2 regions of the Psychrobacillus sp. NPDC058041 genome follow, and region 1 is predicted to be linked to the other one. Evidence: predicted binding sites of a transcription regulator. Region 1 holds the regulator's gene; the other holds the start of a gene.

Region 1 (7,864 bases):
GTGCTTTTATTTATTTTGCATTTTATTCATTTGATTCATCATTTGTTTTACTTGTTTTTCAGAAGGCTTACGTCCCATTTGAGCCATCATCATACGAAGCATTTGTTCATTGATAGGTGGATTTTCTTTTAAATATTTCATCATATATTTACGTGCTGCAAAAAATCCAATTACTGCACCACCGATTAAAGCAACGATTACAATAATAATCCAGATCCAAGTCGCTAACATAATTTCTCCTCCTTTACGTTCTTGTCTACGTGTACAAGACACCACTGAAAATTATACTATAGATTCTTAAAGCATACTATATAATTTCAAATAAAAAAGCAATTCGAATACTTTTGTTTACAAGTATTCGAATTGCTTTTATATATTTCTTATTTTTGTAGTAAGTTTTTCATTTTAGAAACGACATTTTCAACTGAGAAACCGTATTCTTTCATTACAATTTCGCCAGGAGCACTAGCACCAAATTTGTCGATTGCGATAACATCTCCCTCAAATCCAACATAACGATGCCATCCTAGTGAAGATCCCATTTCGATAGCTAGACGTTTTGTTAAATGTGAAGGAAGTACTGATTTTTTATATGCATCATCTTGTTGCTCAAAAAGATCCCAAGATGGCATAGATACTACTGAAACTTGAATTCCTTCATTTGCAAGTGCTTTTTGAGCTTCAACTGCAAGACTTACTTCTGATCCAGTTGCTAGTAGAATTGCTTCTGCGTTTGCTTTTGGTGAAACGATATAAGCTCCTTTTGAAACGCCTTCGCTTGCTTGTTCTACTGATCCTTTTAGGGTCGGAAGGTTTTGTCTTGAAAGTACAAGTACAGTCGGATGATCTTTTGAAGAAACTGCAAGCTTCCAAGCTTCATTTGTTTCAATAGCATCTGCCGGACGGATTACAGACAATCCTGGCATTGCACGTAAAGAAGCTAAATGTTCTATTGGCTCATGAGTAGGTCCATCTTCACCAACAGCAATACTATCATGTGTAAATACATACGTTACAGGAAGTCCCATAAGAGCAGATAAACGAATCGCTGGTCTTACATAATCACTAAATACAAAGAAAGTACCACCGAACACATGTAAACCACCATGTAATGCCATACCGTTAAGGGCAGCTCCCATAGCAAATTCACGTACACCAAACCAAATGTTTTTGCCTTCATAGTTTTCTGCAGAAAAATCTCCTGCATTCTTCATCGTCGTTTTGTTAGAACCAGCTAAATCCGCACTTCCTCCAAAGAATGAAGGAAGGTTTTGAGCGATTGCGTTAATTGCATCACCTGATGCAGATCGAGTTGCATGAGAAGTACCTTCTTCGTAATCCTTCATAGCAGCATCAAAGTTTTCAGGAATCTCGCCGTTAATCGCTTGTTTTAATGTTCCAGCAAGCTCTGGGAACTCAGAGGAATAAGTATTAAATTTCTCATTCCAAGATTTTTCTTCATCAACACCTAATCGATTAGAAGCAGCTTTAAAAGCTTCATACACTTCTTCTGGAACATAGAAATCTTCCTCTGATGACCATTGATATGCTTCTTTCGTTAATAGTGATTCTTCTTTTCCAAGTGGCATACCATGTGCATCTGATTTACCAGCTCTGTTTGGTGAACCAAATCCTATTACAGTTTTAACTTCAATTAGGGTTGGTTTATCATTTTGAGCTTTTGCTTTTTCTATTGCAGATGAAATTTCCTCAATATCATTTCCATCTTGGACTAAAATATAATTCCATCCATAAGATTCAAAACGTTTCTCCGTTTTTTCTGAGAATGATTTATGCAGGTCACCATCTAAAGAAATATCGTTACTATCATAAAGTACGATTAATTTATCTAATTGCAAATGTCCGGCAAGAGAAATTGCTTCAGCTGCGACACCTTCCATTAAATCTCCGTCTCCACAAAGTGCAAATGTGTAATGATCAACAATATTATAGTTTGGACGATTATATGTAGCAGCTAAGTGTGCCTCTGCCATAGCCATTCCAACAGCCATTCCAATACCTTGTCCAAGAGGGCCAGTTGTAGCTTCTACTCCTGCAGTATGACCGAACTCTGGATGTCCTGGTGTTTTTGAATTCCATTGACGGAAGTTTTTAATTTCTTCCATTGGTAAATCGTACCCACCAAGATGAAGTAAACTATATAAAAGCATAGAACCATGTCCCGCTGATAAAACAAAACGGTCACGATTGAACCAGTTCGGATTATTTGGGTTATGGCGTAAATGTTTTGTCCATAGCGTATATGCCATTGGTGCAGCTCCCATTGGAAGACCTGGATGACCAGAGTTCGCTTTATCTATTGCATCAATTGATAAAGTACGGATTGTATTAATTGCAAGTAAATCTGTTTGTAATGACATTAGTGACATCCTCTCGAGCTAATTTTTTCTATACTTCTAGTTTAGACAACAATGTATGCATTATCAATGGTTTCGTAATGATTAGTTAATTCAGAAATTTCCCTTTTTTAGCTTGTTGTACTTTAAGTGGCGTCACATCATTACCTTCAATGTCAACAACTTTTACACTCTCAATTGTATCTCTCATCGTTGTGCGAAATGTCTCTAAATATTCTTTTCTTAATGCACTTTGTTCTTTTGCTTCCTCAATAGACAAGCCAGCCGATTTTGATTTTCTTGAAAGCTCACTTATTCGTTCAAGTTTTTCTTTACTTAACATATTATTCACCCTTTAAAATTTATTCTTATTTAAAGGTAAGGAAAAAACACACAGAGTGCAAGCCTTTAACCTCCGTGTGCTTCAATAAATTCAATATATCTTCTATGAACTGTTGCTTTACTTATTTCAAAACCTAATCCTTTTAACGTAAAGGTAATTTCTTCATATGTTAAACCAGCATTGCGCAATCTTACTATTTCTTGAACCGGAATATCAATCCGCTCTCTGCCTTCAGGGTTACCTAGAGTTTTTAGATTCCTCTCAGGACGAAATCCTTGGGAAACCGCACGCTTCATTCCCCGTTTAATTTTCGCATTGTGTAGTTTTCGTTGATATTCTTCAACAAGGGCAAGAATTTCTAATAACATGGAGTCCATCTCATTCAAATTTAATACACCTTTATCTTGTAAAGTAATAACAGAAGTATTTGTTTTTTGAAGAAGATGTAATACTGCCATTCGTCCATTTCCGCGTCCAATTCGAGTCTCATCTTGTACAAATACAGCATCTATTGTCTGTTCTTTGATAAATGATAATAAATCAAGCAATCCATCTCTTTCAATATCATAGCCACTATGTTTATCTATAAATACTCTTTTTACTTCATACCCTTGAAGAACAGCAAATTGAATTAATTCTTCTTCTTGTCTTGCTAATGAAGTTTCTTGCGTTTCTTTCTCTGTGCTGACACGACAATAAATTACTGCTTTCATTGGCTTATACCTGCTAGCTCTGTAGAATGATCAAGATTAACCTGATTTGACCTATTTGGGATAATAAGTATGTCTCCTGCTTTAATATGTGCTGAATGTAAGTTGTTTAATGCCATTACTTCATTAATCCAATCTGCTTTTGACTTATCTGAGCCAAACTTATCGGCTAATTCCCATAAAGAATCTCCATGTTCAATTATAATAGGATAGTCATGTTTTTCACCACTAGAATTTATAAATGCAATTGTCATTATAAAAGATAAACTTAATCCCAAAAATATAGTTAGAAAATAATTTTTTTTAAGTAGTTTCATTCAAAGTTCCCCCGTTTTAGAATATCTGTTCGCTTTATCTATTTTCATATTAAAACGAACACATGTTTTTGTCAATACCTTTTCAGAACCTATGTTTGCATATTGGATAAGAGACTGATATACTATAAATAAGAATGAGAACAACGCTTATTATTATTTAAAGAGGTGAAGGTATTGAAGAAAGCATCTAAAAGACAAGAAGATATTTTAGCTTTTATTAAAGAGGAAGTAAGAAAAAAAGGTTATCCACCTTCCGTGCGTGAAATTGGCGAAGCAGTTGGACTAGCCTCAAGCTCAACTGTACATGGTCATTTGGCTAGGTTGGAAAGCAAAGGTTTAATTAGAAGAGATCCTACTAAACCTCGTGCAATTGAAATACTTGACAGTGTTAATTCAATAATAGAAAAACAAGGAGTTGTTCACGTACCCTTAGTTGGTAAAGTAACAGCTGGCCTTCCTAATACAGCAATTGAAAATGTAGAGGAGTTCTTCCCACTTCCTGAAACGTTTGGAACATCTGATGATAACCTTTTCATGCTTGAAATTATGGGTGATAGCATGATTGAAGCGGGTATTTTAAACGGAGATTATGTAGTTGTAAAACAACAACAGTCAGCTAATAATGGTGAAATAGTTGTTGCTATGACAGAAGATGATGAAGCTACAGTAAAACGTTTCTTTAAAGAAAAGTCTTATTTCCGTTTGCAACCTGAAAATTCTACAATGGAGCCGATTATTGTCAACCAAGTATCTATATTAGGTAAAGTAGTAGGAGTTTATCGTCATATTCAATAGACACTCGGCAACTTGACATAATCTACTATAATACGTATTATGAAATAGAGCCGATATCATATCTAAACGAAAAGTGGACATTTTCGTTTAGATCATCGAAAAAACCCCTTTACCTTTATGGTTGAGGGGTTTTTATTTATGATTTCATTCAATATTTGATACAAAAAAACGTATTTCATTTAGAAAAAAGATTTATGTTAGATAGATAATACAATTCTTAATCCAGCATCTCGTATAAACCAATAAAAATTAGTATGCCACCTGAAATAGTTATAGAATATTTACCAATAAATGTTTTATTTAGTAACAAACCAAAATGACTTCCAATACCAACGGTCAAGATTGAAAAAAAACCTATAGAAATTACAGTCCAAATAGCTGATATCCCACTTGCTCCAATTGCAATTCCACTTATTAAACAGTTCACAGATAATATAAACCCTAAGCTAATTGCTTCTCTAACAGAAATAATATTATTTCCATCTTTATCAATTTGTTCTGTTTTTTTGGCTGTATCCTCGTTAGAAAGTATACTTGATAAAATAGTCCATAGACCGATTATACAAAGTAAGGAACTCCCCAAAAGGTTTGCATGTAATATTGGAATATAGTTAGTGATAATTTCTCCACTTACAACTGCAACATAAGCGACTACCATTGAAATAATCGCTATTGTTACATTTGAAAAGATAGGTATTTTAGTTTGTTTTATTCCGTAGGCCAAACCTATTCCTAAATTGTCTAAATTAGCTGCTATCCCTATAAGGATAATAGTTATCCAATGCATTTTATCCTCCCCAAGACCTTTGATCTCTATTTAAAAGGATATGCAGGATTTTTTTTTTTGTTAAAAAAATTTTTATTTTCGATGCTTTGATTGCATAAAAAACTCCTTCAACCATATGGATGAAGGAGTACTTTATTTCACTAAAAACACAATAAACGGTTTTTGCATCTATTGTTTTTAGAATTCTTTATACTTCAATTTCATTACCATTTAAGATTAAACGATAGGCTATTTCAGCCTTCAAGGATGCAGATACAGCACAATATTTCTCTTCTCCTAATTTAATTGCACGTACTACTTTCTTTGCGTCAATATCTCCTCTTACATCGAATAATAACGAAGCAGCAGTAAATGCAGTTGGCAATTCTTCTCGTCGAGAGCCATCTACTTTAATTTCTATGGACTCAATTTTATCTAAATGTGGCTTTAATATCATTGTAACGTCAATTCCAATACAACCCGCTAGTGAACTGAGTAGCATTTCAGTAGGTGTTGGGGCATTGCCTTCGCCTCCATAATTTGGCGTTGCATCCATATACATTGGATATCCTGATGGACCTTTTGCTTCAAATGCACGTCCTCCTTGCCATTTTGCTATTACTTCCATTTTTATCAACCTTTCTTTTCTTAGAATTCTTTTACTTTTGCTAAAAATTTTTGCGCACGTTCTGTTGCAGGTTGTGTAAAGAATGACTTTGGTTCTGCATCTTCGATGATTTGTCCATCCGCCATAAACAAAATACGATTAGCTACATTTTGGGCAAAATTCATCTCATGTGTTACGATGACCATCGTCATTCCCTCATCAGCTAATTCTTTCATCACTTTTAACACTTCTCCAACAAGTTCAGGATCTAACGCTGATGTTGGTTCATCAAATAACATAATTTGTGGTTCCATTGCTAGTGCACGAGCAATTGCTACACGTTGTTGTTGTCCACCTGATAGTTTAGAAGGATAAACATCTTCCTTTTCTTGCAGGTCAACTCGTTTTAATAATTGGCTAGCTATTATCTTTGCTTTTTCCTTCGACTGTTTCTTAACGACAATTAATGCTTCCATTACATTTTCAATAACTGTTTTATGCGGATATAGGTTAAACTGCTGAAAAACCATACCAGTATCTTGACGTATGGCATGAATTGTTTTTTGGCGTACCTTTTTCTTATCAGTTGCTCGTAGTTGATGATCATTAACAAATATAGTTCCACTTGTAATCGTTTCTAGTCCGTTTAAGCAACGTAAAAGAGTACTTTTTCCAGAACCACTTGGTCCAACGATAGCGACAACTTGATGGGCAGGAATCGTCAATGAAATATTTTTTAACACCTCATGCTTATCAAAGCTTTTGGATAAATCATTAGTTTTTATCACGATTTTACCCCCTTAATAAATCGATAATCGTTTCTCAATTTTATTCAATATAAATGTAAATACTGTACTCATTATCCAGTACATAACCGCAATAGATAAATAAAATGGCATGTAGACGTAATATTGCGCGACTAATAACTGGGCAGAACGTAATAACTCTGTTACAGCAATAACCGATACTAATGAAGTTTCTTTTAACATCCCTACAAATGTATTACCAAGTGGAGGTATAGCAATGCGAATTGCTTGTGGAATGACAATACGTCGAATAGCTTGAGCCTCCGTCATTCCCGTCGCAAGTGCTGCTTCAGTTTGTCCATTTGGCACCGCTTGAATAGCCCCACGGAATGCTTCTGAAACATAAGCACCGATATTAATACTCAGAGCAATATAAGCCGCAGTGAGTGCTCCTAATTCAATGCCATAATCAACAAGACCATAATATACAATGACGATTTGAACAAGTGGCGGCGTTCCCCGAATAATCGATACATACACTCTCGCTATTGTACGAAAGAAACGATTGCCCTTTAAACGAGCAATCGCTGTAATTAAACCGATAATTAAGCCGAAAAACATAGATACCACTGTAATTAATAATGTATAGTAAGCCCCTTTTAGTAAAAAGGGTAAATTATCAATTACTACATCCATGGAAACTACCTACCTTCTTTACTCGGCCTTTGGTTCTTCATCAAACCATTTTACGAAGATTTTTTTATACGTACCGTCTTGTTTCATATCAGCTAATGCTTTATTTAAAGCATCAACTAATTCTGTATTCCCTTTTTTAACAGCTACTGCAGCTTTGTCGGATTTTATTGGTTCACCAACAGTTTTCACTTTAAATCCATTTTCTTCAATTATAGGTTTTAGTGCATATACGTTATTAATTGTCGCATCTACACGACCTGCATCTAAATCTTTTAATGTTGTAATGACATCATCGTACGTATTGATTTTAAAGTCTCCTACTTTAGGCATTAAATCATTGCGTAAAAATGCTTCATCGTTCGTCCCTAACCCTACAGCAATTTTCTTCCCTTTGAAATCATCAACTGATTGAATAGTTGTATTGTCCTCTTTTACAATTACTTTCACATCATTCGTAATATAAGGTTCAGTAAAATCAATTTGTTTTTTACGGTCTTCTGTAATCGTTACTTGGCTAACCAAAATAT
Region 2 (7,864 bases), on a different contig from region 1:
GGAATGGAAGATTAAGCCATTAGAATTTCTACAAACTTATGATTTACATGATAGTCTTGTAGAAGCAATTCAATATTATTCAACAGAAAATATGCTCTTAATAAAGTTGGAACTAAGTAATTGGAAACAGAACAATTATAATGAGGTAGAACCAGAGATGTTAAAATGTCAACTGTTGTTTAATGGTGTTTTTACTTTTGAAATGCACCCCAATACAAATGTGGATTTTGACGAAATTTTGGAAATAGGTTTAATAGACGATTTTGGAAAAATTAAAATTGTTTTAAGCAGTAACGAAGATGTTACAGTTCTAATAGTTAATGCTAAAGAAGTAAATTTGATAAAAAATTGGTAATATCGTTAATAGAAGAAGTGAAGGTGCACATATTCCATACAAAATGTGAGGTTTTTTAGATGAATGCACAGGAAATACAAGAGAAAATTGATTCCCTTCATTATTGGGATGCTCGAGTAGTATCGTTGGAATGTAATTATTTTGCCGATGAAGTTACAATTGAGTACGAGGATTCTGAAGGTAATATAATCTATAAGTTTAATGGTTGCTATAAAACAAAATTTGAACATTACATTGGACATGATAAAGATGTACCTGTGAAAAACTTAACGCAAATACAATTACCTTATTTTCTTCATAATGTCGATGTAGGAAGCGTTAAATTTGAAGGAATAGAACTTTATATTTGTAAAATAGGCATGTCACCTATGAATATTGAAATTTGGTGCAAAGATATAGAAATCCAAAAATGTATTCTCTAGATATTATTGAGCCCTAGGTTTTTAAGGTTTTCTTTTGTGTGAACAATCTTGCTTATTAAAAGCATTAGGATATTAATTAATGACCACAGTGGAATTATCAATAATTACCATTACTTAGTAAAGTAGAGGTGTGATAGTAATGTTAGGAAAACTAGATAGTAAAATAGCTGATAATAAAGTTGATGAAGCTATTGCTATAGTAGAAGAACTAGGTAGTAAAAAGATAGTTGAAGCAGTTCATCTTTTGATTCATCATGTATTAACTACAAAAAATGCTAAGTTGAGAAATTCAATTGCTATAGCATTAGCTGACATTGGAAGTAATGAAGCTATAGAACCTTTGATAAGTTTACTGAAAAACCCAAATACTATAGGTGCTAGAGGTACAATATTGTATGCTTTAGAATCTTTTCCGTGCACAGAGTATATAGAACTGTTTGCTGAATTGTTAGGTGAAGATAGTTTTGAGGTGAGCAGACAGGCATTTATTTTGATAGATTCTCATTCCGAAAATATCTCAAGTGAAACAAAGGAAAAATGTATAAGCATTATTCAGAAAAAAATTGATCGCATAACTGATCAGAAAGAATTTCTAATTGACTCTTTAGAAGAATTAGGATGGGAATAATATCTTTTATGGGACTTTTAATAAATTTAAATTCCTATTAAAAGATTTGGAGAACCTGATTGGTTTGTAGTATTCCACCCAAACCATATGCACCATGTCTCTATACTTCCTAAGATGGCGACGGACAAACAACCGCTATAAGATTACCGAATTAAAGGAGCGTGAAGTGACTTAGACACTTCACGCTCCTTTAATTTTAATAATGTGCAGTCTCAAGCACCCAGAAAAGGTGGTGCCAAGGTGCCCTTAACGGTCATTTTCCTTTAAACACAGGTTTTCTTTTCTCACTAAACGCATTTAATGCTTCTACTCGATCTTCTGTTGGAATAGTGATTTCGTAAGCTTTACGTTCAATATTTAACCCTGTATGTAAGTCTACATTCATGCCGTGTTTGATAGCAAACTTTGCTTGTTGAAGGGCGATAGGTCCATTGGCAAGCATTAATGCTGCAAAGTTTTCTGTTTCTACTATTAATGTTTCACGCGATGTAACTTTTGTTACTAAACCGTATGCTAGTGCTTCTTCTGCTTTTAGTCTTTTTGCTGTTAAAATAAGCTCTAGTGCTTTTGCTTCTCCAATAAGGCGTGGTAGACGTTGTGTACCACCTGCTCCTGGAATAATGGCTAAACTTGTTTCAGTTAATCCTAATTGAATATCATCTGCTGCAATTCGAAAATCACATGCAAGTGCAAGTTCTGTACCTCCACCAAAGGCATAGCCATTTAGCATAGCAATCGTTGGTTGTGGAAGATTTTCTATAGCGGAGAATACTTCACCAATTTTATAAATATTTCGTTTTACTTGTTGATCGGTTAAATTTTTTCGTTCTTTTAAGTCTGCTCCCACACTAAATGATTTCGTTCCAGCTCCTGTGAAAATTACGACGCGGATATCTGGATTTATACGAATGGATTCTGTGATATCGCCTAGCTCTCGAAGCATTTCGTAATTAAATGCATTTAGTGCTTCAGGTCTATTAAGAGTTACATATGCCAAATTTCCGTGCTGTTCATAATAAATCGATTTCATTTCGTTTCCCCCTAAAAATACAATTAGTTCCCCATACAAAACATATCATTTTACTAGTAGTCTGTCATCTATAGGAAATGGATTCAAAATAGGTCGATTTTCCTTTTCCTGTTTGGTACAATTATGTTATTGAAATCACAAAGATTTGAGGAATTCACGTGGACATTTTTGTTGCGAGACAACCTATTTTTACTAAAAATGAGCGTATTTTTGGTTATGAATTATTATATAGAGATGGTCAAAGTGATTCTTTCCCCATTCTAGACGGTGATACAGCTACTTTAGATGTGTTGGTAAATTCGTTCCTTACGATTGGAATTAATGAATTAGCTGGAGAAAAACTTTGTTTTATTAATTTTACAGAAAATTTGTTAGAGGAAGAAGTATTTGCGAAATTTCCAGCGGATCGAATAATTGTAGAAATATTAGAGGATATTCCTATTACGGTTTCTTTACTTCAAAAAATACGGAAAATAAAATCCCTTGGTTTTTTAATTGCTCTTGATGATTTTGTCCTTCAAAAAAATGTTACTTTGTATGATGAGCTTTTCTCTATTGTTAACTTCATTAAGGTAGATTTTCTTTCAAGTACAACGAAAGAAAGAGAAGCTATAGAACGAATTGTTAAAGCGAATTATCCGAATGTTGTTTTGCTTGCGGAAAAAGTGGAAACACGGGCCGAATTTTACGAGGCAAAAGAGGCAGGATATACGCTTTTTCAAGGTTATTTCTTTGCTAAACCGGAAATTATTAAAGGGACTGAAATACCTACAAATATGGCGCAATATTTTCGAATCATTAACTTATTGCGAGATAAGTCTGCCTCAATCGAGGAGATTGCAGATGAAATCGAACGGGATGTTTCTCTATCGTTCAAAGTGTTAAAGATGATTAATTCGCCTGCTGTCCGTACGAAATCAAAGGTGCGTTCTATTAAGCAAGGCGTACTCATGCTTGGTTTAGAAGAATTAAATCATTGGTTATATGTTTTAATGCTTCGGGAAACAAGGATAAATCATTCAGGAGATGGGTTGGCTCTCATTGAAGCTTCATTATTTAGAGCAAAGTTTTGCGATTTACTAGCAAGACGCAAGCTTTTACCAAACGCTTCTGAATATTTCATAATAGGGATGTTTTCTTTAATTGATGCATTATTGCACCGTTCCATGAATCAATTATTAAAGGAGCTGCCTCTTTCAGATGAAGTGGCAGAAACACTGGTTGGCACAGCAACTGAAATGACACCTTATTTAGAACTTACCATCGCATGTGATGAAGTTCGATGGAACGATATAGTAGCTGGAGCGGACCTGCTTGGTATTGAGCACGCTATAATAAATGATTTTTACTTAGAAGCACGTCGTTGGGCTGCTGAAATTATAAAATAATGACTGATAATAAATAGTCTCGATGAGCTTTTAATTTGCTCATCGAGGCTTTTACTTTTAGTTCATTAAATTGGAAGAAAATATTTATTCTAGAATGTTGCGTTTTCCTACAAAAGATGTACAATTAGGGTAGAACAAGTGTTCTTAAAAAGGAGAATGCGACATGCCACTAATACCGGAAGAATCAATACCATATTTAGAAAACATGATCTATCTCCCAATGGTATTAACTATTTTAGAGAAAGATCGAACGATTTTTGAGCAAGCTCCCTTTAAGTTGAAGCGGCCGTATATATCCATGGTTGAAGAAGCGGCAAAGCATGTACAAAAAGAATTAAAAGAAACGCATATTTATATGAAGCGACATAGTATGAAAGTTCTTCGTGGGGAAGGGGATGATATGTTCACTGAATATGTTTTTTTTCATGGTGGGTATGAGGAACATCGTCGTTATCTAAACGTCCGCCTCCGTAACAGAGTGGAAGAACTACTTTCTATGTACTTCGCTCTAGTAGAAAAAATTCGTTAGTCTTGGAAATATTTCTGAGAAAATTGATTACGTGATGTTAAGAATTCAGTATGTGATAGACGACTCATTCTTTTTAAAAAATGCATTTTTAGAAGATTTGCAAACCCCACTTGTTTGCTTAACGTAATGGTGGAGGAGTTTACTGCAATCTTTTTACCATTTATTAATACTACCGTACAGCCATCCTCACTTGTTTCAAACCTGTCAATAGCTTTAAGTGAAAACCAAACATTTAAATCCGATTTTGGAGACAAAAGTGGTATTAAAATAAAAGGGCTTCCATAGTCATGAGCCACAACTATTGGTAGCTTAAGGTAATTGCCGAGAGTATCTTTTGAAAAATTTTTAGCTTGTTGAAAAGAAGAACCGTAATAGGCACATGATTGACGAACAATATCATAAGGCTTCTTACCTATTAGGATGGACTCTCCTGAAATATTAGTAACCTTTGTATAAATCTTGTTATTTATTCGAACTGGCTGTAATACCGCAGTTTCAAATGAAACTAGGAAGGATTTATCATCTACTTTTTTTGACATAATATTCACTCCTTAGTAGTTTATACATCAATTATAGTTAAATTTGGAAATAAAGCAAGAAAATATAACGAATTTTTAAAATTTTAGAAATAATCTCAAAATCACAATTTTCTCAAAATGATTGCAACTCTTGTTTTACTTTTATATAATGGATAAAAGGCATCGGGGTGATGGAGATGGACAAACAATATTCATATGCAGATTTTTTGAAAGCAATGGGTCAAACCGGTAAAGAAAGTTCTGCCGAAAAATTGTTGAATGAAATATATCTTGATATGTTTTTGAACATTATCCACCGGGAACAAAGTAGTTATCGATTATTAAAATTGATTGATGAAGCTCTTGATCAAAAAGATCAGGTGTCATTTATGAAGTATACGAAAGCATTACAACAATTACAAAGTACAAAGTAAAAGCCGCTTATGCAGAGCGGCTTTTCTTTTCTAATTCAAAAAACATACGTTCGTTTTCTTCGTTTTTAAAAACGAATTATGTTAAACTAAAAACATCTAAACCGTAGGAGGCATACTATGGATCAACTATTCGATTTACAAGCTCCGTATGAACCAGCAGGGGATCAAATAAAAGCAATCGAACAACTAGTAGAAGGTGTGCGAGAAGGAAAAAAACATCAAACGTTGCTTGGTGCTACTGGTACCGGGAAGACGTTTACAATATCAAATGTTATTCAACAAACAAATAAACCAACACTTGTGATGGCGCATAATAAGACACTTGCAGGACAGCTATATAGTGAATTTAAAGAGTTCTTTCCAAATAATGCAGTGGAATATTTCGTCAGTTATTATGATTATTATCAACCGGAAGCGTACGTACCACAAACGGACACATATATAGAAAAAGATTCGAGTATAAACGAAGAGATTGATAAGCTTCGTCACTCGGCGACATCTTCTTTGTTCGAAAGAAAAGATGTCATTATTATTGCGTCAGTTTCTTGTATCTATGGTCTCGGAAATCCAGAGGAATATAAAGAAATGGTCGTTTCACTTCGAACGGGCATGGAAATAGAAAGGAACCAGCTTCTGCGAAAGTTAGTTGATATTCAATATGAGCGAAATGATATTAACTTTACACGAGGGACATTTCGCGTAAGAGGCGATGTTGTGGAAATTTTTCCAGCCTCTCGCGATGAAAAATGTCTACGAGTAGAATTTTTTGGAGATGATATTGATCGAATACGTGAAGTAGACGCATTGACAGGGGAGATATTAGCGGAACGAGATCATGTAGCAATATTTCCGGCTTCCCACTTCGTTACACGTGAAGAAAAAATGCTCCTAGCTATTGAAAATATAGAAAAAGAACTAGAGGAACAACTTAAAATTTTACGAAGTGAAGACAAGTTACTAGAAGCACAACGATTGGAACAGCGGACAAACTATGATTTAGAAATGATGAGAGAAATGGGTTTTTGTTCAGGAATTGAAAACTACTCTCGTCATCTAACTTTGCGTGAAGCAGGGGCAACACCGTATACGTTGCTCGATTATTTTCCGAAAGACTTTTTAATAGTAGTAGATGAAAGTCATGTTTCGTTACCCCAAGTAAGAGGAATGTATAATGGTGACCAAGCAAGAAAGTCGGTACTAGTAAATCATGGTTTCAGATTACCATCTGCTCTTGATAACCGACCGCTTACTTTTAGCGAATATGAAGATCATGTTCATCAAGCTATCTTCGTATCCGCTACTCCAGGTCCATACGAATTAGAACATACTCCGGATATGGTCGAACAAATTATTCGTCCAACAGGGTTATTAGATCCAGTTATTACAGTGAAACCAATTGAAGGTCAAATAGATGACTTAATCAATGAAATACATGAGAGAACCCTAAAAAATGAGCGAGTGCTAATAACAACATTAACGAAGAAAATGTCAGAGGACTTAACCGATTATTTAAAAGAAATTGGAATTAAAGTTCAATATTTGCATTCTGAAGTAAAAACACTAGAACGAATTGAAATAATAAGAGAACTCCGTTTGGGAACGTATGATGTATTAATCGGTATTAACTTACTTCGAGAAGGCATTGATATTCCAGAAGTATCCCTTGTCGCAATCTTAGATGCCGATAAAGAAGGATTTTTACGCTCCGAACGTTCCTTAATTCAAACGATTGGAAGAGCTGCACGAAATTCGCATGGAGAAGTAATCATGTACGCAGATAAAATGACCGATTCTATGCGTAAAGCAATTGATGAAACAGAACGCCGACGTTCCATTCAATTAGAATACAATGAAAAGCATGGAATAACACCGAAAACTATCGAGAAGAAAATTAGAGAGGTTATTCGTGCATCGCAAGTTGCAGAAGAAGAGGCTACATATGCGCAGCAGTTAACGAGTGGTAAACCATTAACAAAAGAAGAGAAGGCAGCATTACTAGTAAATCTTGAAAAAGAAATGAAGGAATCGGCCAAAGCGCTTAACTTTGAACGTGCAGCAGAATTACGTGATGCAATCCTGGAATTGAAGTTGGAAGGATGATAGTGTGAAAAATCAAGAGATTATTATACAAGGTGCACGAGCACATAACTTAAAAAATGTAAGCTTAAAAATACCGAGGGATAAGCTTGTTGTGATGACAGGCTTGTCTGGATCTGGAAAATCTTCATTAGCATTTGATACGATATATGCGGAAGGACAACGACGTTATGTGGAGTCCCTATCAGCTTATGCACGACAATTTTTAGGGCAGATGGATAAACCAGATGTAGATGTTATTGAGGGACTTTCACCTGCAATTTCTATTGACCAAAAAACGACGAGTAAAAATCCACGTTCCACTGTAGCGACTGTAACGGAAATTTACGATTATTTACGTCTATTATTTGCCCGTGTAGGAAAACCGATATGTCCAACCCACGGTATTGAGATTAGCTCACAAACGATTGAACAAATGGTCGATCGTTTGAGCGAGTATCCTGAAAAAACGCGTATGCAAGTA

What was found. The regulator LexA, encoded in region 1, represses DNA repair genes until DNA is damaged. The targets are predictions, from matches to a motif close to CGAACATATGTTCG.
Region 2: uvrB (excinuclease ABC subunit UvrB) is a predicted target of LexA. The motif match lies at 5,344-5,357, and genes of this name have one in related genera.

What each region holds. Positions count from the first base shown of each region.
Region 1 covers NZ_JBHVRO010000002.1:1,680-9,543, reverse strand. Annotated here, with positions in the region: gene ACFVR1_RS02570 (YneF family protein) at 7-231, opposite strand; gene tkt (transketolase) at 381-2,381, opposite strand; gene ACFVR1_RS02560 (DUF896 domain-containing protein) at 2,467-2,700, opposite strand; gene ACFVR1_RS02555 (YneB family resolvase-like protein) at 2,766-3,413, opposite strand; gene yneA (cell division suppressor protein YneA) at 3,410-3,727, opposite strand; gene lexA (transcriptional repressor LexA) at 3,902-4,522, shown strand; gene ACFVR1_RS02540 (manganese efflux pump MntP) at 4,740-5,309, opposite strand; gene ACFVR1_RS02535 (OsmC family protein) at 5,497-5,916, opposite strand; gene ACFVR1_RS02530 (amino acid ABC transporter ATP-binding protein) at 5,937-6,683, opposite strand; gene ACFVR1_RS02525 (amino acid ABC transporter permease) at 6,696-7,337, opposite strand; gene ACFVR1_RS02520 (substrate-binding periplasmic protein) at 7,356-7,864, opposite strand, start outside.
Region 2 covers NZ_JBHVRO010000011.1:85,346-93,209, forward strand. Annotated here, with positions in the region: gene ACFVR1_RS16235 (hypothetical protein) at 158-355, shown strand; gene ACFVR1_RS16240 (hypothetical protein) at 415-777, shown strand; gene ACFVR1_RS16245 (HEAT repeat domain-containing protein) at 917-1,405, shown strand; gene ACFVR1_RS16250 (enoyl-CoA hydratase-related protein) at 1,659-2,435, opposite strand; gene ACFVR1_RS16255 (EAL and HDOD domain-containing protein) at 2,594-3,823, shown strand; gene ACFVR1_RS16260 (YhjD family protein) at 3,987-4,352, shown strand; gene ACFVR1_RS16265 (competence protein ComK) at 4,349-4,891, opposite strand; gene ACFVR1_RS16270 (IDEAL domain-containing protein) at 5,068-5,304, shown strand; gene uvrB (excinuclease ABC subunit UvrB) at 5,422-7,404, shown strand; gene uvrA (excinuclease ABC subunit UvrA) at 7,409-7,864, shown strand, end outside.